DNA from 2 places in the Geodermatophilus sp. SYSU D01176 genome. Region 2 is predicted to be linked to the other one. Evidence: predicted binding sites of a transcription regulator. Region 2 holds the regulator's gene; the other holds the start of a gene.
The links. Region 2 encodes LexA, which represses DNA repair genes until DNA is damaged. Its sites were predicted from a motif close to TCGAACANNTGTTCGA; they were not measured.
Positions count from the first base shown of each region.

Region 1 (14,470 bases), on a different contig from region 2:
TGCTGGTCGGGACGATGAACCCCGAAGAGGGCGAGCTGCGCCCCCAGCTGCTCGACCGGTTCGGGCTGACCGTGGAGGTCGCCGCACCCCGCGACCCGGCCGAGCGCGCCGAGGTCGTGCGCCGCCGGTTCGCGTACGACGCCGACCCGACGGGGTTCGCCGCGGCCTGGGCGGCCGAGGAGTCCGCGCTGGCGGAGCGCATCGCCGACGCCCGCGCGCGGCTGCCGCACGTCGTCCTCTCCGACGCCGCGCTGCGCCAGGTGACCGCCGTGTGCGCGGCCTTCGACGTCGACGGGCTGCGGGCCGACCTGGTCACCGCCCGCGCCGCGATCGCGCACGCCGCCTGGTGCGGCCGCGTCGAGGTCACCGAGGACGACGTCCGGGTGGCCGCCCGGCTGGCCCTCCCCCACCGGCGGCGGCGCAACCCCTTCGACGCCCCCGGCCTGGACGAGGAGACCCTCGAGCAGGCGCTGGACGACGCCCGCCCCGACGAGGACCCGCCCGAGGGCGACGGCCCGGATGACGGCGGCCCCGACGACGGCGGTGCCCCGCGTCCTCCCGGTGGCGGCAGCCCGGCACCCGAGGACAGCCATCCGCGCGCGGAAGGCACCTCCGCGAGCACGGACGACAGCCATTCGCGCGCGAAAGGCACCCCGGAGACGCCGCGGGGGGACGGCGGCAGCGCGCCCGACCGCGCCGCCGTCGCGCCCGCCGACCCCTTCCGCACCCGTCGGCTGGAGGTGCCCGGCATCGGGGCCGGCGTGGCCGGCCAGCGCTCGCGGGCGCGCGGCGACCGCGGCCGCGTGGTGGGCGCGACCCGCCCGACCGGCTCGGTGACGCGGGTCCACCTCACCGGCACCGTGCTCGCCGCCGCACCGCACCAGGTGGCCCGCGGCCGCACCGGCCCCGGCCTGCGGATCGCCCGCGAGGACCTCCGCCAGGCCGTGCTGGAAGGCCGCGAGGGCAACCTCGTGCTGTTCGTCGTCGACGCCAGCGGCTCGATGGGCTCCCGGTCGCGGATGGCCGCGGTCAAGGGCGCCGTCCTGTCCCTGCTGCTCGACGCGTACCAGCGGCGGGACAAGGTCGGCCTGGTGACCTTCCGCGGCGCCGAGGCCGAGCTGGCGCTGCCGCCGACCTGGTCGGTCGAGGCCGCCGCTGCCCGGCTCACCGAGCTGCCGACCGGCGGGCGCACCCCGCTGGCCGCCGGGCTGCTCCGCGCGCACGAGACGCTGCGGGTGGAGCGGGTCCGCGATCCGCAGCGCCGCCCGCTGCTCGTCGTCGTCACCGACGGGCGGGCCACCGGTGCGCGCGGCGGGGACCACGTGGAGCAGGCGCACCGGGCGGCGGCGCTGCTGGCCGCCGGCGGGACGGCCGCGGTCGTCGTCGACTGCGAGTCCGGGCCGGTCCGGTTGGGCCTGGCCGGCGCGCTCGGGACGGCGCTCGGCGCTGAGACGCTGCGGCTGGAGGGGCTGGCCGCCGAGTCGCTGGCGCAGACCGTGCGCAGCGTGCGGGAGGCGGCCTGATGCCACAGGGACAGGTCCCGGTCGTCCCGCAGGACGGGCTGACGACCCGGCAGCGGCGCAACCGGCCGCTGCTCGCCGTCCACACCGGCGAGATGAAGGGCAAGTCCACCGCCGCGTACGGCATGGCGATGCGGGCGTGGAACCAGGGCTGGTCGATCGCGGTCTACCAGTTCGTCAAGAGCGCGAAGTGGAAGGTCGGCGAGGAGACCGCGCTGACCGCGCTGGGCCGGGTGCACGCCGAGACGGGCGAGGGCGGGCCGGTGGTCTGGCACAAGATGGGCTCGGGCTGGAGCTGGTCGCGCCGGCAGGGGACCGAGGTCGACCACGCCGCCGACGCCGCCGAGGGCTGGGCCCAGATCAAGCGCGACCTGGCCGCCGAGGCGCACCGGTTCTACGTGCTCGACGAGTTCACCTACCCGCTGAAGTGGGGCTGGGTCGACGTCGACGACGTGGTGCGGACGCTGACGGACCGCCCCGGCGCGCAGCACGTGGTGATCACCGGCCGCGACGCCCCGCCGGCGCTGGTCGAGGCCGCGGACCTGGTCGTCGAGATGACCAAGGTCAAGCACCCGATGGACACCGGTCAGAAGGGCCAGCGGGGGATCGAGTGGTGACCGGCGGAGGTGCCTTCCGCGCGCGAAAGGCACCCGGGGACGTCCCGCGCGTGGTGGTCGCGGCGCCGTCGAGCAACGCGGGCAAGACGTCGGTCGCCACCGGGCTGGTCGCCGCGCTCACCGCCCGCGGGCTGGCCGTCTCCCCGCACAAGGTCGGCCCCGACTACATCGACCCGGGCTACACCGGCCTGGCCGCCGGGCGGCCCGGGCGCAACCTCGACCCGGTGCTGGTCGGTGAGGAGCGCGTCGTCCCGCTGTTCCTGCACGGGGCCCGCGGTGCGGACGTCGCCGTCGTCGAGGGCGTGATGGGCCTGTTCGACGGCGCGACGCGGCCGGGGCTCGAACCCGGGTTCGCCTCCACCGCGCACGTGGCCCGGCTGCTGCGCGCGCCGGTGGTCCTGGTCGTGGACGCCTCGGCGCAGGCCCAGAGCGTGGCCGCGCTGGTGCACGGGTTCGCCACCTACGACCCGACGGTGCGGCTCGGCGGCGTGGTGCTCAACCGGGTCGGCAGCGACCGGCACGAGGAGATCCTCCGCGACGCGCTGGGGGGCTCCGGCGTGCCGGTGCTGGGGGCGGTCCGGCGTCTGGCCGAGCTGGGCACGCCGTCCCGCCACCTGGGGCTGGTGCCCGCCGCCGAGCGGTCGGCCGAGGCGCTGGCCACCGTCGGGCGGCTCGGCGAGGTGGTGGCCGGCGCGGTCGACCTGGACGCGGTCCTGCGGCTGGCCCGCACCGCCCCCGCCCTCGACGCCGTTCCGTGGGACCCCGCCGCCGAGGTCTCCCGGGCGCACGGCCGGCCGCGGATCGCCGTCGCCGGGGGCCCGGCCTTCACCTTCGGCTACGCGGAGGACACCGAGCTGCTCGAGGCCGCCGGCGCCGAGGTGGTGACCATCGACCCGCTGCGCGACGAGGCGCTCCCCGCGGGCACCGCGGGCCTGGTGGTCGGGGGCGGGTTCCCCGAGGTGCACGCCGCCGCCCTCTCGGCCAACGAGACGCTGCGCGCGGACGTCGCCGCGCTCACCGCCCGGGGTGGTCCGGTCGCCGCCGAGTGCGCCGGACTGCTCTACCTGGCCCGGAGCCTGGACGGCGTCCCGATGTGCGGCGTGCTGCCCACCGACGCGGTCATGTCGCCGCGGCTCACCCTGGGCTACCGCGAGGCCGTCGCACTCAGCGACTCGGTGCTCGCCCCGGCCGGCACGCGGGTGCGCGGCCACGAGTTCCACCGCACGGTCGCCACCCCCGCCGCGGGGGACGCACCGGCCTGGCGGTGGGCCGGCGGTGGGCCGGAGGGCTTCGTGAGCGGCGGCGTGCACGCCTCCTACCTGCACCTGCACTGGGCCGGCTCCCCGGCCCTGGCCGAGCGGTTCGTGTCCGCCTGCGCGGCGGCGGCTCTCCCGGAAGGGGCACGGCATGCACATCGCTGAGGGGTTCCTGCCGGCGACGCACGCGGTCGGCTGGACGCTGGCCGCCGCACCCTTCGTCGTCCACGGGGCGCGGCAGGTGGTCACCGAGGTGCGCGAGCGCCCGGAGAACACGCTGCTGCTCGGCGCGGCCGGCGCGTTCACCTTCGTGCTCAGCGCGGTCAAGCTGCCCTCGTTCACCGGCAGCTCCAGCCACCCCACCGGCACCGGGGCCGGCGCCGTGCTGTTCCGGCCGCCGGTGATGGCCCTGCTCGGGACGATCGTGCTGCTGTTCCAGGCGCTGCTGCTGGCGCACGGCGGGCTCACGACGCTGGGCGCCAACGCCTTCGCCATGGCGGTGGTCGGGCCGTGGGCCGGCTACGGCGCCTACCGGCTCACCCGGCGTCTCGGCGGCGGGCTGCTGCCCGGGGTGTTCGCGGCGATGGCGGTCGCGGACCTCGCCACCTACGTCACGACGGCGGGGCAGCTGGCCCTCGCCCTGCCCGACGCCGAGAGCGGGGTCGCCGGTGCGCTGGCGAAGTTCCTGTCGGTCTTCGCGCTCACCCAGGTGCCGCTGGCGATCGGCGAGGGCCTGCTCGGCGTCCTGCTGTTCCGGGTGCTCACCGCGAACGCCCGGCCGGAACTCGAACGCCTCGGCTTGCTGCGCCCGGAGCCGGCCCGGTGACCCGCTCCCGGCTGGTCACCGCGCTGCTCGTCCTGGGGATCGTCGCGCTCGTCGCGCTGCCGCTCGCGCTCGACGGCGGGACGTCGGAGTTCGCCGGTTCGGACGCGCAGGCCACCGAGCTGCTCGAGGCGGAGGGCCGCGAGCCGTGGTTCGAGTCGGTGTTCACCCCCTCGTCCGCGTCCGTGGAGTCGGGGCTGTTCGCGCTGCAGGCGGCGCTCGGCGGCGGCGTGCTCGGCTACGTGCTGGGCCGGCTGCGCGGCCGCCGGCTGGCCGAGCGGTCCCGGGAGGACGGCCGCCCGTGACCGAGCTCGCGAGGTCACGCAGGGGCACAGCACCGGCCGGCACGGGTCCGACGAGCGCCAGCGAGGAGGGCCCGTGACCGGCCTCGCCGTCGACGACGCCGCCTGGGCCAGCGCCTGGCGCCGCCGCTCCCCCGCCGACAAGCTGCTGCTCTGCGGCGGCCTGGTGGTCTGCGCGCTCGCGCTGCCGGCCTGGCCGGGCACCGTGCTGGTCGGGCTCACCGCCGTCGTCCTGGCGCTGGGCCCGGCACGGGTGCCCGCGCGCACCTTCGGCCGCGCGGTTCGCTGGCCCCTGGCGTTCATCGCCGTCGGGGCGCTGACGTCGGTGGTCACCGTCGGCGCCGGCGGTCTCGGCTGGGCGCCGGACGCCGCCGCCCGGGCCGGGTCGCTGGCCGGGCACGCGCTCGCCGGCAGCGCGGCCGTGCTGCTGCTGGCCACCACCACCCCGATGTCGGACCTGCTGCCCGCCCTGCGCGGCCTGCGGGTGCCGGCCGCGGTCCTCGAGGTCGCCGCGGTCACCTACCGGCTGCTGTTCGTGCTGCTCGGGAGCCTGCACACCATCCGCGAGGCGCAGACGGCCCGGATGGGCTACTCCACCGTCGGACGCGGCTACCGGTCGTCCGGCGCCCTGGCCGCCGCGGTGCTCACCCGCTCCTGGGACCGCGCCCGCCGCATGCAGGAGGGGCTCGCCGGCCGCGGCATGGAGACCGGCCTGCGGGTGCTGCCCGAGGCGCGGCCGTCGTCCCGGGCGTTCCGGGCCGCCACCGTCACCGGGCTGGCGGCGCTGGTCACGGTCGGGCTGCTCGCATGAGCCACCGGACGCTGACCGCCGAGGGGCTGGTCGCCGGCTACGAGCGCGGCCGCCGGGTGCTCGACGGCGCCTGCCTGACCGTCCCGGCCGGACGGCGGCTGGCGCTGCTGGGCGCCAACGGCTCGGGCAAGACCACGCTGCTGCGCTGCCTGTCCGGGGCGCTGGAGCCGGCCGCCGGCACGGTCGCAGTCGACGGGGAGCGGCTGCAGCACACCCGCCGGGGCCTGCGCGCGCACCGGCAGGAGGTGCAGCTGGTGCTGCAGGACCCCGACGACCAGCTGTTCAGCGCCTCGGTCGCGCAGGACGTCTCCTTCGGCCCGCTCAACCTGGGCCTGCCCGAGGACGCCGTCCGGGAGCGGGTCGCCGAGGCCCTCGCGCTGCTCGGCGTGGCGCACCTGGCCGGCCGGCCCACCCACCAGCTCTCCTACGGCGAGCGCAAGCGGGTCGCGATCGCCGGCGCGGTCGCGATGCGGCCGTGCGTGCTGCTGCTCGATGAGCCCACCGCCGGGTTGGACCCGTCGGCGGTGGGCGAGGCGCTGGCCGCGCTGGAGCGGCTGCGGGCGTCCGGCTCGACCGTCGTCATGAGCACCCACGACGTCGACCTGGCGCTGCGCTGGGCCGACGACGTGGCCGTCGTGGTCGACCGCGCCGTGGTGCAGGGCGCCCCGGCCGAGGTCCTGGCCGACGACGCGCTGCTCGCCCGGGCGCGCCTGGACCGCCCGTGGGCGCTGACCGTGGGCGCCCGGCTGCGCGCGCTGGGCCTGCTGCCCGACGGCGCCCTCCCCCGCGACGCCGGGTCGCTGCTGGCCGCGCTGCCCGAGGGGGTCGCCCCGTGATCGTCGTGGGCATCGGCGCGCGCCCCGGGGTGAGCGCCGCGGAGGTGCTGGCCGCGGTGGACGCCGTCCTGCCCGCCGGCGCCGAGGGCGTGCGGCTGGCCACCCTGGACACCCGTGCCGCCGAGCCGGGCCTGGCGGACGCCGCGCTCGCCCGGGGCTGGCCGCTGACCGGGCACCCCGCCGCCGTGCTGGCCACCGTCCCGGTGCGGGCGCCGTCGGCGCGGGTGGCCGCCGCCGTCGGGACGCCGTCGGTGGCCGAGGCCGCGGCGCTGCTGGACGGCGGAACGCTGCGGGTGGGCCGCACGGTGGTCGGCCGCGTGACCGTGGCGGTGGCCTCGTGACCCTCGACCACGACCTGGACCACCACGGGGACGCCGACCTCGCGCCCGGCCTGGTCGACCTGGCGGTCAACGTGCGCGCCGGGACGCCGCCGCCGTGGCTGCGCGCCGTCCTGCACGAGGCGCTGGACGACGCCGCAGCCTACCCCGACGCGGGTCCGGCGCGCGCCGCGGTCGCCGCCGCGCACGGCCGCCCGGTCGAGGAGGTGCTGCTGACCGCGGGCGCCGCGGAGACGTTCACGCTGGTGGCGCGGGCGGTGCGGCCGCGCCGCGCGGTCGTCGTCCACCCGTCGTTCACCGAGCCGGAGGCCGTGCTGCGCGCCGCGGGGCACCCGGTCGAGCGGCTGCTGCTCGAACCGCCCGGATACCTGCTGCGGGACGTGCCGGAGGACGCCGACCTGGTGGTGCTCGGCAACCCGACCAACCCGACGTCGGTGCTGCACCCGCGCGCCGCCGTGGCCGCGCTCGCGAGGCCCGGGCGGGTGCTGGTGGTCGACGAGGCGTTCGCCGACACGGTCCCCGGCGAGCCGGAGTCCCTGGCCGGGCGGCGGGGCCTGCCGGGGGTGCTCGTGGTGCGCAGCCTGACCAAGACCTGGGGGCTGGCGGGGCTGCGGGTGGGCTACGCGCTCGGCCCGCCGGAGCTGGTCGCCGCGCTGGCCGCCCAGCAGCCGCACTGGCCGGTCTCCACGCCCGCGCTGGCCGCGCTCGTCGCCTGCACCACGCCGGCGGCGTGGGCGGAGGCCGAGGCCGCGGCGCACGAGCTCGCCGGGCACCGGGAGGCGCTGCTGGCCGCGCTGCCACCCGGCGTGGCGGTGCTCGGGACGCCCCGGTCGTCGTTCGTGCTGCTCCGGGCGCCCGACGGTGCGCGGGTGCGCGCCGCCCTGCGGGAGCGCGGCTGGGCGGTGCGCCGCGGCGACACCTTCCCCGGCCTCTCGACCGACCACCTGAGGGTCGCCGTCCGCGATCCCGCCACCTCGGTGGCCTTCGCCGCAGACCTCGCTGCCATGCTGGACCCCGGGACACCGGCGTTCCGGGACCTGCCCCGCATCCCCGAGGAGATCCGCTGAGCACCGACCCGACGCCTTTCCCGGGCACCTTGCTGGGCGAGACCATCGCCGCGGTCGCGCCCCGGGACGCCGCGGCCGAGCGGGCCGCCCGCGACCGCCTGGACCGGATGACCAAGCCGCCGGGCTCGCTGGGCGTGCTGGAGGACGTCGCCGCGCAGCTGGCCGGCACCACCGGCACCTGCCCGCCCCCGCTGCCCACGCCCGCCGCCGTCGCGGTCTTCGCCGGCGACCACGGGGTGCACGCGCAGGGCGTCACGCCCTGGCCGCAGGAGGTCACCGCGCAGATGGTGGCCAACTTCGCCCGCGGCGGTGCGGTGGTCAACGCCTTCGCCGCGCAGCTGGGCGCGGACGTCGTCGTGGTGGACGTCGGGGTGGCGACGCCGTACGCCGTCGAGCCGAGCCCGGCGCTGCTGTCCCGCAAGGTGCGGTCCGGCACCGCCGACCTCGCCGTCGGCCCGGCCATGACCGTCGAGGAGGCGCGGCGGGCGGTCGAGGTCGGCATCGAGGTCGCCACCGAGCTGGCCGCGGACCACGGCTGCCTGGTCACCGGCGACATGGGCATCACCAACACGACGGCGTCGGCGGCGCTGGTCTGCGCGTTCACCGGCGCGACGCCCGCCGCCGCGACCGGCCGGGGCACCGGGGTGGACGACCCGACGCTCGCCCGGAAGGTCGAGGTGGTCGCCCGCGCGGCCGCCCGCGTGCCGGAGCGGCCGACGACCCCGGAGGCGGCGCTGACCGCCCTCGCCGAGGTCGGCGGCCTGGAGCACGCCGCGCTCGCCGGGTTCGTGCTGGGCGCCGCGGCGGCGCGCGTCCCGGTGCTGCTGGACGGCGTGATCGCCGGGTCCGCGGCGCTGGTCGCGGCCGCGCTGTGCCCGGCGGCGCTGGAGCACGCGCTGGCCGGCCACACCTCCGCCGAGCCGGGACACGCCCTCGCGCTGCGGCACTTGCGCCTGCGCCCGCTGCTGGGCCTGGACCTGCGCCTGGGCGAGGGCACCGGCGCGCTGCTCGCGCTGCCGCTGGTGGCCAGCGCGGCGCGGGCACTGCGCGAGGTGGCCACCTTCGACTCCGCCGGTGTGACCGAGAAGGCCTGATGAGCGCGACTCCCGTCGATCCCGCGAGCGGGGTCGTCTACCCGGTCGGGCTGCGGCTGCTGGACCGGAGCGTCGTCGTCGTGGGCGGCGGCCAGGTGGCGCACCGGCGCGTGGCCGGCCTGCTCGAGGCCCGCGCCCGGGTGACCGTGGTCAGCCCCGAGGTCACCCCGGCGCTGGAGGCCCTGGTCGGCCCGGGCGAGGTCACCTGGGTGCGCCGCCGGTACGAGCCGGGCGACCTGGACGACGCCTGGTACGCGGTGGCCGCGACCGACGACCCCGAGGTCAACGCGGCGGTCGCCGAGGAGGCCGAACGGCTCCGGGTGTTCTGCGCCCGCGCCGACGACCGGTCGGCGTCCAGCGTCTGGACCCCCGCCGTCGGCCGGCAGGGCGACCTGGTCGTCGGCGTGCACGGCGGCGGTGACCCGCAGCGTGCGGTCGCCGTCCGGGACGCCGTGCTGGCCGGTCTGGCCGACGGCACCATCCGCGACCACGCGGGCCGGGAGGCCCCCGGCGGGCGGTCCGGCTCGGTCGTGCTCGTCGGCGGCGGTCCCGGCGACCCGGGCCTGATCACCGTGCGCGGCCAGCAGGCGGTGTCGCAGGCCGACGTCGTCCTCGCCGACCACCTCGCGCCGCAGTCGCTGCTGGCCTCGCTGCCCGCGGAGGTGGAGGTCATCGACGCCTCCAAGCTGCCCCGCGGCCGCTCCATGGCGCAGGAGCAGATCAACGCGCTGCTGGTCGAGCACGCGCGGGCCGGGCGGCGGGTGGTGCGGCTCAAGGGGGGCGACCCGTTCGTCTTCGGCCGCGGCATGGAGGAACTCGAGGCCTGCGTCGCGGCCGGCGTCCCGGTGGAGGTGGTGCCCGGGGTGACCAGCGCGATCGGCGTCCCGGGGCTCGCGGGCATACCGGTCACCCACCGCGGGCTGACCCACGAGTTCGTCGTCGTCTCCGGGCACGTGCCGCCGGGCCACCCGCAGTCACTGGTCGACTGGGCGGCGCTGGGCCATCTGCGCGGCACGGTCGTCGTGCTCATGGGCGTGGACACCGCGCCGGCGATCGCCGCGGCGCTGCTCGAGCACGGGCGGGCTCCCGAGACGCCGGTCGCCGTCGTGGCCGACGGGTCGACGCCGACGCAGCGCACGGTGCGCACCACCCTGGCCGGCCTGGCGCAGACCCTGGCCGACGAGGACATCCGTCCGCCCGCCGTCTGGGTCGTCGGCGAGGTCGTGCGGCTCGCCACGGACCTCCTCCAGCCGCGCTGACACCCGGAGCCCCGGACCGGCCCGGCGTTCCCGCGGGAACGCCGGGTCAGGCCACGGCGGCCAGTCTCGCGGTGTCTCCTCCGTTCTCGGCGGCGAGGCGGCGTTCGAGGTCGCGGTTGCCCAGCAGGACGCCGACGACGTAGGCCAGGTCCATCGGCTCGCCGATGACGTGCGGGGCGTCGGGCAGGTCCGGCTCCCGGTCGGGGAATAGCAGCCGGGTGATCGACGCGGCCTCCTCCGTCGGAGGGGCCACCGCCGGTGCCGTGGTCGGTGCCGGAGCCTGGGCCGGTCGGCGTCCCACGGCGGTGTGCAGGGGCGGGACGCCGGCGACCTGACCGTCGTCCGTGCCGCCGGTCAGCCCGGGCACGCCGTCGCGGAAGACGGCATCGGCGGCACCCCACACCCGGCGGCCGTCGGGGGTGGTGACGACGAGCCGGCCCGCACGGCGGGACATGACCAGCTCCAGGTCGTGGACCAGGCCGTGGTCGGCGTCGCACAGCAGGACCATGTTCACCACGTCGGTCGCTCCGCCGTGCAGCCAGTGCCGCAGGTGGTGGGCGTGCAGCCGCTCGATGCGGGTCTCCGCGCAGCCGGGGCGGGCGCAGCCGCCGTCGCGGCGGTACAGCGCCCGGCGTTGCGCCCTGGTGGCGAAGCGCCGCGCGCGGCCGGCGGCGAGTGGCTCCCGGCCGCGCTCGAGCATGGTCACCACCGTGGCCTCGCAGAGCATCCGACGGAGCTGCGCGGGGTGCAGCGCCGGCCCGCCCTCCAGGTGGGCGCGGCCCGCCGCGGCGTCGTCGGCGATCACCGCCGCGTCGGCGTGCACGACCACCTCGCGGCGCGGTGGGTCCCCGGCCCGCCGGTCGGCGTCGGCCGCGGCCGCGGCCAGTTGGGCGACCGCCGCGCAGCGCCGAGCCGTGCTCCGGTCCCGCGCCCGGGCGGGCTGGTCGTCCTCCTCCGGCTCGGCGCCCCGGTCGGCGCCGGCTCGCTTCGCCGCGGCCCGCTCGCGGCGTGCGGAGCGTTCGGCCAGCGAATCCACCCCGGCGATGAACTCCCCCCCGTCCTCGGGCGCCAGGCACAGGTGCACGTGCAGCACCCCGTCGTCGTCCCACCAGGAGTCGAAGCGCTGCTTGGCCGCGACCCGGTCGGCGTCGACGCGGTCCGACCGGCGCCACTCGCGGACCACCCGCTCCAGCTGCGACGCGGTGAGTTCGTGCGCCAGCTCCAGCAGCGCGGGCTCGGTGTCCGGCTCGGCCACCCGGGTCAGCGCGCGGACCTTGGCGTAGGACAGCCGCCCAGCGGCGAAGGCCGCCGCCATCGTCGGCAGCGCGGTCAGGGCGCGGGCCACCCGCACGTGCTCGCGGGCCGCGCCGGGCGACAGCCCGCACTGCCACGCCAGCCAGTGCGCGCACGAGCGGATGCCGACCGCGCCCCAGCCCTCGCGGCGGTCGAACTCGGCCACCAGCGTCAGCCACGCCGCCGTCGCCGCGGCCAGCCGGACCGCTCCGCTGGTGATCCGCCGCGCCAGCTCCGCCAGCGGCAGCTCACCGCTCTCGCACTCTCCCGACACCGGACACCCCCTCCTCCTCGAACGTCTGTTCGGAGGCTAGTGGTCCGATGTGACATCCCCGCAGGCCAGCAAGCCGCTGTGGAAACGACTCGCGGAGTCGACGTTCCCGCGGGAACGCGCCACCGCCGGCAGATCGTCGTGGCGTCGCACCCGAGGCCCCCGCGGCGTTTCCGCGGGAACGTCAGCGGCCGGCGGGGACGGCGCGGTGCCGCAGCAGCCGGACCACGGCGTGCGGGTCGTCGGCCCAGAAGGCGACGCGACCCACCGGCTCATCCTGTCCGGCCACGTGCACCGGCGGGTCGAAGGGCAGTTCCACGTCAGTGTCCCCCATGACCGACAGCACCAGCCGGTCCTCCTCGCGGACCAGGACCCGCTCGTGCTCGGCCTCGACGCTGCGCCGGACCGCGACCAGCCCCGCCAGCGGGACGGCGATCGCGTGAAGGTGCCCGAACCGCAGCACGAGCGCGTCGTCGCGGATCAGGTGCGGGTGCTGGAGCAGCGACAGCCCCGAGCCGAGCACCCAGACCAGCGCGTACAGCGACACGGCGAGCAGCACCCACCGCGCGGTCTCCCATGGCAGCAGCACGTGGACGACCACCGTCTCGAGTGCGCCGAGGACGGTCAGCGCGCCGAGCACCAGGCGGATGCGGCCGGCGTAGGGCAGCGGCACGTCGTCCGGTCCGACGGCGGAGCGGCGCCACACCGCCCACCACAGCGCCCGGAGGACCCCGCCTCCGCACGCGCCGCCCGCAGGACCACCGGGGGCCAGACCGCCTCGGCACCGGCGACGACCGCGGCCCGCCTGGCCGCTCCCTCCCGCCGCGCGGAGCGGTACGCCCGGCGGAAGGCCGCGGCCTCGAGGACCAGGACGACGGCCAGCAGCGCCTCGAGGACCAGCGCGACGACGACGCCGGTCCGCAGGTCGAGCCCCCCGGTGAGGACGAGGCCGGCGTCGACCAGCGGGACGAGCACGGCCAACCAGCGGGCCGTCGCCAGGAGCACCGTGCGTGCAGCCATCCCGACCCCCGTCGTCCGAGAGAGCGGCTGAGTAGTTGTACTGCCGATGTAGTACTTCTACTATCACTCCAGCCCACAAGCCCTCCAGGAGCGGCGATGACGCGAGAGGTGTCCGACCAGACGGTCGTCCGGGTGCGCGGCCTGCGGATGAGCTACGGCACGCACGAGGTGCTCGCCGGCGTCGACCTCGACGTCCACCCCGGAGAGGTGGTCTGCCTGCTGGGGCCGAACGGCGCCGGGAAGACGACCACGATCGAGGTCCTCGAGGGCTTCCGGTTGCCATCTGCAGGTGACGTCGAGGTGCTCGGCACCGCCCCGCCCGGGCCGACGACGCGTGGCGGGCGCGGGTGGGCGTGGTGCTGCAGTCCTGGCGCGACCACGCCCGCTGGACGCCGCGCCGGCTGCTCACCCAGCTGGGCGGGTTCTACCGCCCCTACTCCACGCCGGAGCGGCCCCGCCCGTACGACGTCGACTGGCTGCTCGACACCGTGGGCCTGACCGACGACGCCGACCGCAAGATCGCCACCCTCTCCGGCGGACGGCGCCGGCGGCTCGATGTGGCGGTCGGGATCGTCGGCCGCCCGGAGCTGCTCTTCCTCGACGAGCCGACCGTCGGGTTCGACCCGCAGGCCCGCCGAGACTTCCACGACCTGGTGCACCGGCTGTCCGACCTGGAGGGCACCAGCATCCTGCTCACCACGCACGACCTGGCCGAGGCCGAGCGGCTGGCCGACCGGATCCTCGTCCTCGCCGGCGGCCGGATCGTCGCTGACGGCAGCGCCGAGGCCCTCACCCGCCAGGTGGCCGGCACCAGCGAGGTGCGCTGGACGCTGCACGGGGAGCGGTTCGTGCACGCGACCGACGACCCCACGCCGTTCGTGCGGCACCTGTTCGCGCAGCACGGGCAGGAGGTCGCCGACCTGGAGGTCCGCCGGGCCAGCCTGGAGGACACCTACATCGCCATGGTCGCCCGGCACGAGGCCGGTGTCGGCGACCAGCTGGAGGAGGTGACCCGGTGAGCACCACCCGCACGCCGTGCGGCTCGGGGTCCGCCGGGGCTGGACGGAGTTCCTCAACAGCGTGCGCAGCCCCCAGGACCAGGGCTTCTACCTGTTCACGGGGCTCGCCACCCTGACCTTCCTGTGGTTCAACCGCGGCGACGCGGTCGAGGGGACGACGCTGCTCTACCCGACCGTCGCGCTGCCGAGCATCCTCGCCGCCCTGGTCGCGTTCGGCGTGGTCATCGGGCCGGCGTTCGCCCTCGCCATGGAGCGGGAGGACGGCACGCTCCTCCGGCACAAGGCCCTGCCGCACGGCATGGAGGGCTACGTCACCGGGCAGCTCGTCTTCCACTCGCTGAGCGCCCTCCCCCAGTTCCTCGTGATCCTGGTGCCGAGCGCGCTGCTGTTCGACGACGTGATCCCCTCCGGAGCCGGCGGCTGGCTCACCGTCGCGTGGGTGCTGCTCCTCGGCATGGCGGCCATGCTGCCGATCGGGGTGGTCCTGGGCTCGGCGGTGCCGAACACCCAGAAGGTCGGCACCTGGGGGATGCTCCCCGTCCTCGTCATCACGGGGATCTCGGGGATCTTCGTCCCGGTCCAGGCGCTGTGGGGCTGGGTGCAGACGGTGGCGCAGGTGTTCCCGACGTACTGGATCGGCCTGGGCATGCGCTCGGCGTTCCTCCCCGAGGCCGCCGCCTCCCTCGAGCTCGGCGGCTCGTGGCGGACCGGGCAGGTGGCCCTCGTGCTCACCGCCTGGGCGGTCGCCGGTCTGCTGGTCACGCCCGTGGTGCTCCGGCGGATGGCACGCCGGCAGTCCGGCTCCCAGGTCGCCGCGGCCCGCGACGCCGCGCTGCAGTGGGTGCGGTGAGCGCCGACAAGCCCGGGGACGCCGTCTACAACCGGATCGCGCTGCTGCGCGCCGAGCAGGGCGTCACCCGGCGGGAACTGGCCGACGCCCTGGG
Region 1 covers NZ_JBJGYN010000003.1:46,237-60,706, reverse strand. The annotation lists gene ACI78Z_RS03030 (putative cobaltochelatase) at 1-1,523, shown strand, start outside; gene cobO (cob(I)yrinic acid a,c-diamide adenosyltransferase) at 1,523-2,137, shown strand; gene ACI78Z_RS03020 (cobyrinate a,c-diamide synthase) at 2,134-3,558, shown strand; gene ACI78Z_RS03015 (energy-coupling factor ABC transporter permease) at 3,545-4,219, shown strand; gene ACI78Z_RS03010 (energy-coupling factor ABC transporter substrate-binding protein) at 4,216-4,521, shown strand; gene cbiQ (cobalt ECF transporter T component CbiQ) at 4,595-5,329, shown strand; gene ACI78Z_RS03000 (energy-coupling factor ABC transporter ATP-binding protein) at 5,326-6,165, shown strand; gene ACI78Z_RS02995 (cobalamin biosynthesis protein) at 6,162-6,506, shown strand; gene cobC (Rv2231c family pyridoxal phosphate-dependent protein CobC) at 6,503-7,570, shown strand; gene cobT (nicotinate-nucleotide--dimethylbenzimidazole phosphoribosyltransferase) at 7,600-8,664, shown strand; gene cobA (uroporphyrinogen-III C-methyltransferase) at 8,664-9,923, shown strand; gene ACI78Z_RS02975 (DUF222 domain-containing protein) at 9,970-11,490, opposite strand; gene ACI78Z_RS02970 (hypothetical protein) at 11,672-12,160, opposite strand; gene ACI78Z_RS02965 (hypothetical protein) at 12,112-12,507, opposite strand; partial or broken gene ACI78Z_RS02960 (ATP-binding cassette domain-containing protein) at 12,604-12,762, shown strand; gene ACI78Z_RS02955 (ATP-binding cassette domain-containing protein) at 12,861-13,526, shown strand; gene ACI78Z_RS02950 (ABC transporter permease) at 13,543-14,376, shown strand; gene ACI78Z_RS02945 (helix-turn-helix transcriptional regulator) at 14,373-14,470, shown strand, end outside.
Region 1: ACI78Z_RS02975 (DUF222 domain-containing protein) is a predicted target of LexA. The motif match lies at 11,508-11,523, and genes of this name have one in related genera.

Region 2 (14,470 bases):
TCGGACCGGGCTGGCGCCACGCGGTGGAGCGTGACCTCCCGGGGGCGGTCGCCCAGATGGAACGGGACTGCGCGACGTTCTTCGAGACCGACGTGCCGGCGCTCATGTCCTCGGCCTTCGGGCCGCGGGAGGCCGGCCGGATCCGGCAGCCGGCTCTGTGCGTGGCCGGAGGCGACAGCATGCCGTGGTTCGCCGAGGCCCGGGACGCCGTCCTCCGCTGGCTACCGCAGGCCGAGGACGTCGTCTTCCCCGGCGCGGGCCACGACCTGGCGCTCACCCACGCGGGGCCGCTGGCCACGGTGCTGGCCGACTTCCTCGGCCGCCACCGGATGGGCCGCTCGAGGTGACCGGCCCGGTGCGGGGCCTCAGCGGCGGTTGGCGCTCTTCTCCGCCTCGGCCAGCCACTCCTGCCGCGTGACGAGGTTCGCGCGGGCCTCCTCGACCCGCCGCGCGTCGCCGGCGGCCTCGGCCTTGGCGAGCTGCTCCTCGGCCTTGGCGACCGCCTGCCGCATCGAGGTGACCATCGGGTTCTCCGGGGCCACCCGCGGGCGAGAGGTGTCGACGGCGCCGCGGATGCGCTGCTCGACGGCCTGCATCCGGTCCTCCAGCTGGCGCATCGCGCCGCGCGGCACGTGGCCGATGGCGTCGTAGCGCTCCTGCAGCTTGCGCAGCACGTTCTGCGCCCCGCGCAGGTCGCTGGACGGATCGAGCTTCTCGGCCTCGGCCAGGATCTCCTCCTTGGCCTGCTGGTTGGCCAGCTGCTCGGCGTTGCGGGCCTTGTCCGACTCCGCGCGGGCGCTGAAGAAGACGTCCTGCGCCGCGCGGAACTGCTTCCACAGGTCGTCGTCGCCGTCGCGGCCGGTGCGGGGCACGGCCTTCCAGCGGTCCATCAGCGAGCGCATGGCGGCGCTCGTGGGGCCCCACTCGGTGGACGTCGACAGCCGCTGGGCCTCGGCGATCAGCTCCTGCTTGGCCGCTCGGGCCTCGCCGCGCTGGGCGTCGAGGGCGGCGAAGTGCGCGCCGCGGCGGCGGCCGAAGGCGTCACGGGCGGCGGCGAACCGGCTCCACAGCGCCTCATCGGTCTTGCGGTCGATGCCGCGGATGGTCTTCCACTCCTCGACGATGGCCTTGAGCCGGTCGCCCGCGGCCTTCCAGGCGGTGGACTCGGCGGCGATCTGCTCGGCCTCAGCGGCCAGTGCCTCCTTGCGGGCGACCTGCGCGGCCCGCGCGGCGGCCTTCTCCGCCCGGGACTCGGCGGCCGCGGAGTCCGCGGTCTCCACCATCGCCCGGGCGCGGGCGGCCAGCCCGTCGAGGTCACCGACGGCGGTGGCGGTGGGGATGGACTCGGCCAGCGCCTGCGCCTTGGCCTTGATCTCGCTGGGGTTGCCGGTGTGCGCCTTGAGCCGCGCCTCGAGCAGGCCGACCTCGGTGGCCAGGTCGTCGTAGCGGCGGGCGTAGTGGGCCAGCCCCGCCGCCGGGTCGCCGGCCTGCCACGAGCCGACGGCGCGCTCGCCCTCGGCGGTGCGGACGTACACCGTCCCGTCCTCGTCCACCCGCCCCCACCGGGCGGGGTCGGACGCCGGGGCCGCATCTGCGGGCGGGTGCGGGACGGCGTGCGGTGCCGCGGGGGCCTCGGGTGCGGTCGTCTCCGGCGCAACGGCCTCCGGCGCGGGCTGCTCGGCGGCCTCCGGCGCGGGCTGCTCGCCGACTCCCGCGGTCGGGTCGGCGAGAGCGGCGTCACCCGGGGTGGGCGCCGCCGCCGTCCCCGCGTCGGGGGCGACCGCCTCGGATCCGGCCGTCTCGGGCTGGGTCAGCTGCTGCGAGGGGTTTCCGGCGTTCTCCGTGCTGGACACGTGTCGGAGTGTCCCACGACGCATCCGGGACACTGCTGCGGTGAGCTCGGTCCCGGCCGCCGTCGCCTTCTGCCCGTGCCCGCCGCTGCTGGTACCGGCCGTCGCCGGGCGGGCGGCGGCGGACACCGCCGCGCTGCGGGCGGCCTGCGCGACGGCGGTGGACGCGGTGCTGAGCACGCGGCCGGACGCGGTCGTGGTCGTCGGCGGCGAGGCGGGCTGCGGGCGGTTCGGCGCGGGCGACGGCGGGGACCTGCACGGCTTCGGGGTGGACGTGGCGGTCCCGTTCTGCGGTCCCGTCCGGGCCTCCGGGCGCCGCACCCCGCTGGCGCACACGCTCGGCGCCTGGCTGCTGGACGCGGCCGGGTACGGCGGCGCCCGCCTCGGGGTGGGGCCCGACGACCTCGCCGACGTGCTGGCCGGCCTGCCCGGGCCGGTCGCCGTCGTGGCGATGGGCGACGGCTCGGCGCGGCGCTCGCTCAAGGCGCCCGGCCACCTCGACGCGGCCGCCGGGCCCTTCGACGACGCCGTCGCCGCCGCGCTGGCCGCCGGCGACCCGGCCGCCCTGGCCGCGCTCGACCCCGCCGAGGGCGCCCGGCTCCTCGCCGCCGGCGTCCCCGCCTGGCGGGCGGTCGGCGCCGCGCTCGCCGGCCGGGAGGTCGCCGGCCGGCTGCACGCGCACGAGGCGCCCTTCGGCGTCGGCTACCTGGTGGCCGACTGGAGCGTGCGATGAGCGGTTCCCCACCCGTCGTCGCGCTGGTGGGCCCGACCGCCACCGGCAAGACCGCCCTCGGGGTCGCCCTCGCGCACGCGCTGGGCGGCGAGGTGGTCAACGCCGACTCGATGCAGCTCTACCGCGGCATGGACATCGGCACCGCCAAGCCCGACGCCGCCGAGCGGGACGGCGTGCCCCACCACCTGCTCGACCTCTGGCACGTGCGCCAGGCGGCGTCGGTCGCGGAGTACCGGCGGCTGGCCCGCGCCGAGGTCGACCGGCTGCGGGCGGCGGGGGTGGTGCCGCTGCTGGTCGGCGGCTCCGGCCTCTACGTGCGCGCCGTCCTCGACGAGCTGGACTTCCCCGGCACCGATCCCGCGGTGCGGGCCCGGCTGGAGGCCGAGCTCGCCGACGCCGGCCCGGCCGCGCTGCACGCCCGGCTGGCCGCGCTCGACGCCGCCGCTGCGGCCGCCGTCCTGCCCTCGAACGGTCGGCGGATCGTGCGGGCGCTCGAGGTCGTGGAGCTCACCGGCGGTCCGTTCCGGGCGACGCTGCCCGACCCGCGGCCGCACTACCCGGCGGTCGTCGTCGGACTGGACCGCGAGCCGGCCGAGCTCGACGAGCGGGTCGCCGCGCGGGTCGACCGGATGTGGGCCGCCGGGTTCGCCGCCGAGGTGGAGGCGCTGGCCGCCGACGGCCTGCGCGAGGGGCCCACGGCCTCGCGCGCGCTGGGCTACGCGCAGGTGCTGGCGCAGCTCGACGGCGCGCTGACAGCGGCCGAGGCGCGGGAGCGCACCGTGAGCGCCACCCGCCGGTTCGTGCGCCGGCAGCGCTCCTGGTTCCGCCGCGACCCGGCGACCACCTGGCTCGACGCCGCCCGGCCGGACCTGGTGGACGCCGCCCTCGGGGTGATCACCCCTCGTACGCTGGACCGGTGAGTGCGCACCGGGTGCTGATCGGCCACGGCACGGAGAACGACTTCGTCGTCCTGCCCGACCCCGACGGCACCGGCTGGCCCGAGAGCCGGCTGGACGCGGCGATGGTGCGGCGGCTGTGCGAGCGCCGCTCCGGCCTCGGTGGGGACGGCGTGCTGCGCGTCGTCCGCAGCGCGCACGTGCCCGACGCCCCCGCCGTGCTGGGCGAGGCGCTGGCGCGGTGCGAGTGGTTCATGGACCACCGCAACGCCGACGGCTCCACCGCCGAGATGTGCGGCAACGGGATCCGGTTGTTCCTGCACGTGCTGGTCACCGAGGGCCTGGTCGAGCGCGCCGCCTGCGCCGACGGCATCTGGGTCGGCACCCGCGGCGGGCCCCGCCGGGTCGGGGCGGCGGCCGACGGCGGCTACTGGGTGGACATGGGCCCGGCCCGGCCGTTCGGCGCCGGCGCCGCCGACCTCGACGGCACCTCGTTCCCCGGCCGCGCGGTGTCCATGGGCAACCCGCACCTGGCCGTCCTCACCGACGTCGACGTCGACGGCCTCGACCTCAGCACGGCGCCGGCGGTCGACCCCGAGCTGTTCCCGGACGGCGTCAACGTCGAGTTCGTCAACGTCCTGGAGGCCGGCCGGCACGTGCGGCTGCGGGTGTCCGAGCGCGGGGTGGGGGAGACCCGCTCGTGCGGCACCGGGGCCTGCGCCGCGGCCTGGACGGCGCTCGAGGCCGCGGGCGCGGCCACGGGCACGGTCACCGTCGACGTCCCCGGCGGCCGGCTGCGGGTGACCGTCGACGAGCGGACGACGGTGCTGTCCGGCCCCGCGGTCGTGGTCGCGGCCGGCGAGCTCACCCCGGAGTGGCTCCGGGCCGGGTGAGGTGCTGGAGGGGGGGTCCTCCGTCAGTCCTTCGTGTTCTCGGTCTCCTCCGGGGCCTCGGGCATCATCGACTGCCCGGCGATGCCCGGGCTGCCCTCGGGCTCGCCGCGGCCGCTGTCCTGGTCCGGTCCGCCGGTCGTGCTGCCCAGCCCGCCGGACAGCGGGTTCCGCGGCGGGTTGAGGCCCTGGGGGTCCCGGCCCGGGTCGTCGATCTCCTCGTTCGCTCCCGCTGTGCTGCTGCCCGTCTCGCTCATCTCGAGCCTCCTCGGAGTGTCGGTCGTCGTCCGGCCCTACCCGGTGGCGACCCGGCCACGCGCGCGGGATGCTCCGCGACGGTCACGGTGTTGCACCGGGTGATGACAACTCGGATGCCCCAGGTGCTGGGGTCTGCCACGCTGGAGACGATGACGACCGCACAGAACCGCGCCGTGCTCGCCGACGCCGAGGAGCGCGCCCCCCGCGCCGCCCCCGCGCCCGCCGAGGAGGCGCCCCGCCCGGACGAGGGGTGGGACGAGCCGGACGACACCACCGGCTCCTACGCCCTCGAGGCCCGCGGCGCGCTGCGCCGCGTCGCCGGCCTGTCGACCGAGCTCGCCGACGTCACCGAGGTCGAGTACCGGCAGCTGCGCCTGGAGCGCGTGGTGCTGGTCGGGGTCTGGACCGAGGGGACGCAGGCCGACGCCGACCGCTCGCTCGCCGAGCTGGCCGCGCTGGCCGAGACCGCGGGCTCGCAGGTCCTGGAGGCGGTGAGCCAGCGGCGCGACAAGCCCGACGCCGGCACCTACGTGGGGTCGGGCAAGGCCGCGGAGATCCGGGACATCGTCGCGGCCGCCGGCGCCGACACGGTGATCTGCGACGGCGAGCTGACCCCCGGCCAGCTCAACGCGCTGGAGAAGATCCTCAAGGTCAAGGTGGTCGACCGGACCGCGCTGATCCTCGACATCTTCGCCCAGCACGCCTCCAGCCGGGAGGGCAAGGCGCAGGTCGAGCTGGCGCAGATGCAGTACATGCTGCCGCGGCTGCGCGGCTGGGGTGAGTCGCTGTCCCGGCAGGCCGGTGGCCGGGTCGCCGGCGGTGGCGGCATCGGCACCCGCGGTCCCGGTGAGACCAAGATCGAGACCGACCGGCGGCGGATCCGGGCGCGGGTGAGCAAGCTGCGTCGCGAGATCGCCGGCATGGCGACCGCCCGGGCCACCCAGCGGTCGGCCCGCGGGCGCAACGCCGTCCCCAGCGTGGCGATCGCCGGGTACACCAACGCCGGCAAGTCCAGCCTGCTCAACCGGCTCACCGGTGCCGGCGTGCTGGTCGAGAACGCGCTGTTCGCGACCCTGGACCCGACGGTGCGCCGGGCGCAGTCCCCGGACGGCCGCGAGTACACGCTCACCGACACCGTCGGCTTCGTGCGGCACCTGCCGCACCAGCTGGTCGACGCCTTCCGCTCCACGCTGGAGGAGGTGGCCGCCGCCGACCTGCTGCTGCACGTCGTCGACGGCTCCGACCCCGACCCGCTGGGCCAGATCGACGCCGTGCACATCGTCCTCCGGGACATCGACGCGTCGGCGGTGCCCGAGCTCGTCGTCGTCAACAAGGTCGACGCCATGAGCGAGGAGGACATCCTCACCCTGCGCCGGGCGCTGCCGGGCGCGGTGTGGGTGTCGGCCCGCACGGGAGCAGGGATCGAGCAGCTCCGCGACATCGTCGCGGCCCGGCTGCCGCACCCCGACGTCGAGGTCGACGTTCTGGTCCCCTACGACCGGGGCGACCTGGTGGCCCGGGTGCACCGGGACGGCGAGGTGCTCCGGGAGACCCACGAGGCCGGCGGGACCCGGCTCAGCGCACGGGTGGACGGCGGACTGGCGGCCGCGCTCGAGGAGTTCGCGGCGCCGGTTGCCTGACACGCTGACCCCATCGAGCGAGGTCACGGGCAGGTCACGGCCCGGTACCGTGGCCGACGTGACCAGCGGCGCGGTGCGGCGGCGTCCCGGGGCGTCCCCCCCGGACGCCGCCGGCCCCGCACCCGCCGCCCCGGCGGTCTCCGTCGGCCGCCCCCCGCGGTGGCTGCTGGTGCTCGCGGTGGCCGTGACCCTCGCCGTGACCGTCGACCTGCTCACCCGCGGTGTGCTGGAGCGGATGGACCTGCGGGTCTCCGAGGTGGTGAGCGCCTGGGACCTGAAGGACTCGGCCGCCTACTGGCCGGTCTGGGCGGTGACCCAGCTCGGCGGGCGCGGGTTCATCCTCATCGTGCTCGCCGGCCTGGTCGGCTACCTCGGATGGCGTTCCCGCACGGTGCTCCCGCTGGTGCGGGTGCTGCTCGCGCTGGTGCTGCTGACCGCCGTCGTCTACTCCTTCAAGTACGGCACCGGCCGCACCGCGCCCGCCTACCCCGGGTCGTTCTTCCACCGCGACGGCGCCTCCTACCCCTCCGGGCACGTGGCCAACGCCGTGCTTATGTGGGGGGTGGCCCGCTGGCAGGCCGTGCAGTACCGGCTCGCGCCGTGGGTGCAGCGGACCACGTGGGTGCTCAGCGTGGCCGGCCCGGTGGCGACCGGCGTCGCCATGGTCTCGCTGGACTTCCACTGGGTCACCGACGCCGTGGTGGGTGCGGCGGTCGGCATCCTGCTGCTGGGCGTGGTTCACCTGCTGGACGCGGTCCTGGTGTCACGCTGGGCCGGTGCCCGAGCAGGCCGGTCCTCCGCGTAGCGGTGCCGGGGGGCGACGTCTGGCGGCGGGCACCGGCCTCGCGGTGACGCTCGTCCTCGGCGCCGCCCTGCCGGCGTACGCGCAGGCGGCCGACCCGACCGGGCCCGTGGTGCGCTGCCAGCTCACCGACCCCCGGCTGCCCGAGGTCTCCGGTCTGGTCGAGGTGGGCGACCGGATGCTGGCGCACAACGACGGTGGCGACTCGCTCGACGTCTACGTGCTCGACCGGACCTGCGCGGTGGTCACGGTGCACTCCGCGCCGGTGGACCCCTACGACCCGGAGGACATGGCCCTGGCCGTCGACGGGACGGTCTGGCTCGCCGACACCGGCGACAACACCGGCACCCGGACGACGGTGGCCCTGCTCGCCCTGCACGCCGACGGGAGCAGCTCGGTCTACCGGCTGGCGTACCCGGACGGTCCGCGGGACGTCGAGGCCCTGCTGCTCGCCCCCGACGGGACGCCGTACCTGGTCACCAAGGAGGTGCTGGGCGCCAGCGCGGTGTACCGGCCGGTGTCGGCGCTGGTGGAGGACGGCACCGTCGGGCTCACCGAGGTGGGTGGGGTCGACCTCGTGCTGACCGGGACGCCGGGCGGGCCGGTCGGCCGCGCCGGACAGCTGATGGTCACCGGCGGTGCGGTCTCACCCGACGAGCGGTACGTCGCGCTGCGCACCTACACCGACGCCTACGTCTGGCCGCTGAGCGGGTCCGACGTCGCGGGAGCGCTGGCCGGCGAACCCCGCCGGGTCGCCCTGCCGGAGGCCGCCCAGGGCGAGGCGGTGAGCTTCACCGGGGACTCCACCGCGCTCGTCGTCGCGGGGGAGGGGCTGCCCAGCGACGTCACCGTGGTCCCGCTGCCGGCCGCGGCGGCCCCGTCGAGCCCGTCCGCCGAGGCGCGAGCCGCGGAGGGATCGCTGTCCGGCCTGCTCGGCGGTGACGACGGACCGCCCCCGGTCGCGGCCGCCCTGGCCGCTGCCGTGGTGGCCGGCGTGCTGGTCTGGCTCGGCAGCCTGCTGTTCCGCCGGCGCGACTGACGCCGCGCCGGCGACCGGCCCTCCGGCTTCCTCCTGGCGTTCCCGAGCACGCGCAGGGCTCGGGGAGGAGGTCCCTCCTCAGACCCGGCGGAGCACCGTGACGACGCGGCCCAGGACGGTGGCGTCGTCACCCGGGATGGGCTCGTACGCGGGGTTGTGCGGCAGCAGCCAGACGTGGCCGTCGCGCCGCTTGTAGGTCTTCACCGTCGCCTCGCCGTCGATCATCGCGGCGACGATCTCGCCGTTCTCGGCGGTCGGCTGCTGGCGCACGACGACCCAGTCGCCGTCGCAGATGGCTGCCTCGACCATCGAGTCGCCGGTGACCCTGAGCATGAACAGCGTGCCCTCGCCGACCAGCTCGCGGGGGAGCGGGAACACGTCCTCCACCGCCTGCTCGGCCAGCACCGGGCCACCCGCGGCGATCCGGCCGACGAGCGGGACGTAGGTCGGGGTGGGGGTCTCCTCGCCGCCGGCCGGTGCGCTCGCCGTGGGCGCCGCGGTGCCGGGAACGTCGCCGGGCAGGCGCACGTCGAGCGCGCGCGGGCGGTTCGGGTCGCGGCGCAGCCAGCCCTTCTTCTGCAGCACGCTGAGCTGGTGGGCCACCGAGGAGGCCGAGGACAGCCCGACGGCCTCCCCGATCTCGCGCACCGAGGGCGGGTAGCCGCGGCGGTCGATCGAGTCCCGGATCACCTCGAGCACCCGCCGCTGGCGCTGGGTGAGCCCGTCCCCGGTCTCGCCCCGGTCGGGGAAGGTGCGCACCGTCGCCGCCTCGGCCGGCTCCGGTGCGGCCGCCGGCGTGCCGGTCCGGCTCCCGGACGCCCGCCGCGACGAGGTGCCGCCGCCCCGGGTGCCGCTGCCCGACGTCCCGCTCGTGCCCGCCACGTCTCCTCCTCGCCGGCTGTGCCGCCACAGCCCTCGTGTCCACACCCGCCCGGGCGCCGGGCCGGGCCTCCTGGACGGAGCCCCCTGCCGGCCCCCGGCTCCGCCGGCGCCTCCGGGGCGACGGTGGACGGGTGCTGATCGGACGGTAGCGCCTCGGGGCCGGGAGTTCAAACGTGTGTTCGAACCGCCTCGGTGAGGTGTCGGGTCGACCTCGTCGGTGGGATGCGGTAGACATCGCACGGACGTTCGATCGAACGCGTGTTCGATCCGATCGGGACGACGAGGAGGACGGGTCATGGGGAGCGTGCGGCAGGCCGTGCTGGAGTTCGACGCGGCGGTGCAGGTGCCGTGGCGGCCGTTGCTCGCCTCGGGCGACGTGGGGCGCGCCGCCCGGCCCGCCCGCGCGGCGCGGCCGCCGGCGCGCACCGCCCTGCCGGGCTCCGGTCCACGGGTCGCCGGGCACCTGCGTCCGGTGGCGGACCGTCCGGCGACCCCGGAGCGCCGGGCCACGGGTCCCGCCGCCGAGGTGACCCGCACGCGCCGCGACCCGGCGCGTCCCGGCGGTCGGCCGGTGCCGACCGGCCCGGCGGCGGGAGCCGTCCGCGGTGGGTGCACCGCCGCGCCGGCCTCCGTGCGGCTGACCCGCCGGGGGCGTCGGCTCGTCACCGCGCTGGCCCTGGGCGGCGCGGTCGCCCTGGGTTCGCTCATCCCGCCGCTCCTCGACGGCGGCGACGGGGGGCTGCGCCTGGCCGGCGGCAGCAGCGTCGTGGTGGAGCCGGGCGACACGGTGTGGTCGATCGCGGGCGAGGTGGCCGGCGACGAGCGGGACGTGCGGGTGGTGGTCGACGCCATCGAGGAGCTCAACGACCTCGAGGGCTCCGTCGTCGTGCCCGGCCAGGTCCTCCACCTGCCCTGACGGGCTGCGCGGTCCGGACGGGTGGCCGGGGTCGAGGAGCGACAAGGCGAGGCCTCCATGTTCGTCAACCCGTCGTGCCGAGTCGCTGACGCTCGGTGGTCGGAGGCCGATCTACCGTCGGAGCCGTGTCAGCGATCTCAGGCAGCCGGGCCGCCGTCTTCACCCAGCAGTCGCAGAGCGTCGAGGTCTTCCTCGACGGCGCCTGGTGGCCGGGGTCGCTCCTGGGGTGGCGTCACGACGGCGGCGGCTCCTGCGAGGTGTGGGTGCGGGTGAGCGTCGACGGGCGGGACCGGGAGACCTGGACCGACCTCGCCGAGGTCCGCCTGCCGGAGCCCCACCCCGCACCGGCGCCGGCATCCGACGTCGGGGCGGGCCCCTTCGCCGCGCTCGGCGAGGAGTTGCTCCCCGGGGCCACGGCCGTCCCGGCGGTGTCCCTGAGCGAGGCCGCCGCCCGCGAGCAGCGGGTGGCCGGCGTCCTCCCGGCGTCGGCTCCGGCCGCGGTGCGGCGCCGCCGCCGGCACGGCGGGGACGGGACCGCGGAGATGCCCGCCGCCCACGGCGGCACGGCGGGCCGGCACCGGGCCTCGGCCGTGGCGGGTCGCCACCGCGCGGCCGACGCGCTGCCGCAGCCGGAGGAGGCGCCGCGCCCGGCTGCCCGGGCCGAGGTGTCCGCCGACGCGACGGTGCTCATGCCGCGCGCCACCGAGGCCGACTGCCTGACCCGGCCACTGCGTCTCGGTGACCGCGTGCCCCGCCCGCGGCTGGCGCGCCCCGACGAGGCCGTCCGCGGCTGACGCGCCCCCCTTCCGCCCCTCCGGCGGCGCCCCGCACTACACCCCGCCACCCCACCGCGCGACCGGTGACCGTCCGCCGGCGGCGTGTCGCCGGGGCGGGTGTGACAGCTGTGCGCCGGTGGTCACGAAGTCGTCTCGACGGACGGCGCGCCTCGCGTTCCGGCTTGCAGATCTAGTGGAGCCGGACCTAGGGTTCCCCTACATCTAGTAGTTGCACCGCTGTAAGTCCGTCCACAGGCCGATCCTCAGGTCCTCCCCACGACGTCCACCGGATGTCCCCAGGAGGGTCCACAGTCGGCCTCCCGGCTCCGTCGCGCCGGCCGCTCCGGTGACCCCCGCGACGACCGGGCGGACGCGTGGCGGAACACCACCCGAGGGGAGGGGACCGGTCGTGCGCTGTCCCTTCTGCCACAACGCCGACAGCCGGGTCATCGACTCGCGTGAGGCCGACGAGGGGGCGACCACCCGCCGCCGCCGGTCGTGTCCCGCGTGCGGCCGGCGCTTCACCACGGTGGAGGAGGCCGTCCTCGCCGTCGTCAAGCGCAGCGGCGTGAGCGAGCCGTTCAACCGCAGCAAGGTCGTGGCCGGCGTCCGCCGGGCCTGCCAGGGCCGGCCGGTCGACGAGGACCAGCTGCAGAAGCTCGCCCAGCAGGTCGAGGACGCGATCCGCGCCACGGGCGCGGCGGAGGTCCCCAGCCACGAGGTGGGGCTGGCCATCCTGCGGCCGCTGCGGGAGCTGGACGAGGTCGCCTACCTGCGCTTCGCCAGCGTCTACCGCGCCTTCACCTCGCTCGAGGACTTCGAGAAGGAGATCACCGAGCTGCGGGCCCGGCACGTCGCTGCCGGCACCCCGCCGCTGCCTGGCATGCAGGACCCGCCGGTGCGCCGGCGGGGTGGGGGGCGCGGCCAGGCCGCCCCCGACGGCAGCCCCGGTCGATGACGCCCGCCGCTGCCGCCGAGAACGTCAGCACCACCCGCTAGAACGAGAGGCGGCTCTTCCCCAGCCGCCGCAACGCCCACAACACAGGGAGAGCTCCGTGACCGAGACCGAGGATCGCTTGACGGGCCGTACGCGTCGCGCCACGAAGGCGCCGACCAGGGGGAAGGGCCTGAAGGTCAAGCGGGTCTTCACCACCGCCGGGGTGCACCCGTACGACGAGGTGACCTGGGAGCGTCGTGACGTCGTCATGACCAACTGGCGGGACGGCTCGATCAACTTCGAGCAGCGCGGCGTGGAGTTCCCCGCCGAGTGGAGCGTCAACGCCACCAACATCGTCACCACGAAGTACTTCCGCGGCGCCGTCGGCACCCCGCAGCGCGAGACCAGCCTGCGCCAGCTGATCGACCGGGTCGTGCTCACCTACGGGGCGGCCGGCCGCGAGCACGGCTACTTCGCCAGCGAGGGCGACGCGGAGGTCTTCGAGCACGAGCTGACCTGGATGCTGCTGCACCAGTACTTCAGCTTCAACTCGCCCGTCTGGTTCAACGTCGGCACCAGCGCCCCGCAGCAGGTCAGCGCCTGCTTCATCCTCGCCGTCGACGACACGATGGACTCGATCCTGAACTGGTACCGGGAGGAGGGGCTGATCTTCAAGGGCGGCTCCGGCGCCGGCCTGAACCTCTCCCGCATCCGCTCCTCCAAGGAGCTGCTCTCCTCCGGTGGCACCGCCTCGGGCCCGGTCAGCTTCATGCGCGGCGCCGACGCCTCCGCCGGCACCATCAAGTCCGGTGGCGCCACCCGCCGCGCCGCGAAGATGGTCGTCCTCGACATCGACCACCCCGACATCGAGGAGTTCATCGAGACCAAGGCGCGCGAGGAGGACAAGATCCGCGCGCTCCGCGACGCCGGGTACGACATGGACCTCGGCGGCAAGGACATCACCAGCGTCCAGTACCAGAACGCCAACAACTCCGTCCGGGTCTCCGACGAGTTCATGCGCGCGGTGGAGGACGGCACGGACTTCGGGCTGCGCGCCCGCATGGACGGCTCGGTGATCGAGACCGTCGACGCCAGGGACCTCTTCCGCAAGGTCACCCAGGCCGCCTGGGAGTGCGCCGACCCGGGCATCCAGTACGACGACACGATCAACGACTGGCACACCAACCCCGAGACCGGGCGGATCAACGCGTCCAACCCCTGCTCGGAGTACATGAGCCTGGACAACAGCTCGTGCAACCTGGCGTCGCTGAACCTCATGAAGTTCCTCAAGGACGACGGCACGTTCGACGCCCGGACCTTCGTGAAGGCCGTCGAGCTGGTCATCACCGCGATGGACATCTCGATCTGCTTCGCCGACTTCCCGACCGACCCGATCGGTGAGACCACCCGCGCCTACCGGCAGCTGGGCATCGGCTACGCCAACCTCGGCGCGCTGCTCATGGCCACCGGTCACGCGTACGACTCGCGCGGCGGCCAGACCCTGGCCGCGGCGATCACCTCGCTGATGACCGGCACCGCCTACCGCCGCTCGGCGGAGCTGGCCGGCATCGTGGGTGCCTACGAGGGCTTCGCCCGCAACGCCGACGCCCACGCCCGCGTGATGCGCAAGCACGCCGCGGCCAACGACGCCATCCGCCCGGTCGGCGCCGACGACGCCGACGTGCTCAGGGCCGCGACCGCCGAGTGGCAGTCCTGCCTGGAGATCGGCGCCGACAACGGCTGGCGCAACGCGCAGGCCTCGGTGCTGGCCCCCACCGGCACGATCGGCTTCATGATGGACTGCGACACGACCGGCATCGAGCCGGACTTCTCGCTGGTCAAGTACAAGAAGCTGGTCGGCGGCGGGTCCATGCAGATCGTCAACCAGACGGTCCCGCGGGCGCTGCGCAGCCTGGGCTACCAGGACGAGCAGATCGAGGCGATCGTCGAGTACATCGCCGAGCACGGCCACGTGGTCGACGCCCCGAGCCTGCGCCCGGAGCACTACGAGGTCTTCGACTGCGCGATGGGCGAGCGGGCCATCTCCCCGATGGGCCACGTCCGGATGATGGCCGCGGTGCAGCCGTTCATCTCCGGCGCCATCAGCAAGACGGTCAACATGCCGGAGACGGCAACCGTCGAGGACGTCGAGAACATCTACTTCCAGGGCTGGAAGCTCGGCCTCAAGGCGCTGGCGATCTACCGCGACAACTGCAAGGTCGGCCAGCCGCTGTCCGACGCCAAGGCGAAGAAGGCCGACACCAAGGTCGAGGCCGCAGCGCCGGTGACCGCGCTGTCGCACCCGGTGCGCCGCCGGCTGCCGAAGAAGCGGCAGAGCATGACGACGTCGTTCAGCGTCGCCGGCGCCGAGGGCTACATGACCGCGGGGATGTACGAGGACGGCAGCCTCGGCGAGGTGTTCCTCAAGCTGGGCAAGCAGGGCTCGACCCTGGCCGGTGTGATGGACGCCTTCTCCATCTCGCTGTCGATCGCGCTGCAGCACGGTGTGCCGCTGGAGACCTACATCCAGAAGTTCACCAACATGCGGTTCGAGCCGGCCGGCATGACCGACGACCCGGACATCCGGATCGCCCAGTCGGTGATGGACTACATCTTCCGCCGCCTGGCGCTGGACCACCTGCCGGTGGAGACCCGCGCGACCCTCGGCATCTTCAGCGCCGAGGAGCGGGCCGCCCAGGTGTCCGGCTACGGCAGCTCCGCGTCGACCGCCGCGGTGGTCGAGGAGGAGGAGGTCGACCTCGAGGCGCTGCGCAGCTCGGCCCCGACCGAGGCGCCCACCAAGCCGGAGCCCAAGGCGGAGAAGCCGGTCACGGAGGCCCACTCCTCGGCC
Region 2 covers NZ_JBJGYN010000005.1:42,874-57,343, forward strand. The annotation lists gene ACI78Z_RS04880 (alpha/beta fold hydrolase) at 1-347, shown strand, start outside; gene ACI78Z_RS04885 (DUF349 domain-containing protein) at 366-1,853, opposite strand; gene ACI78Z_RS04890 (hypothetical protein) at 1,894-2,583, shown strand; gene miaA (tRNA (adenosine(37)-N6)-dimethylallyltransferase MiaA) at 2,580-3,503, shown strand; gene dapF (diaminopimelate epimerase) at 3,500-4,372, shown strand; gene ACI78Z_RS04905 (hypothetical protein) at 4,396-4,626, opposite strand; gene hflX (GTPase HflX) at 4,777-6,267, shown strand; gene ACI78Z_RS04915 (phosphatase PAP2 family protein) at 6,326-7,072, shown strand; gene ACI78Z_RS04920 (hypothetical protein) at 7,116-8,108, shown strand; gene lexA (transcriptional repressor LexA) at 8,187-8,990, opposite strand; gene ACI78Z_RS04930 (LysM peptidoglycan-binding domain-containing protein) at 9,286-9,906, shown strand; gene ACI78Z_RS04935 (hypothetical protein) at 10,032-10,700, shown strand; gene nrdR (transcriptional regulator NrdR) at 11,092-11,640, shown strand; gene ACI78Z_RS04945 (vitamin B12-dependent ribonucleotide reductase) at 11,738-14,470, shown strand, end outside.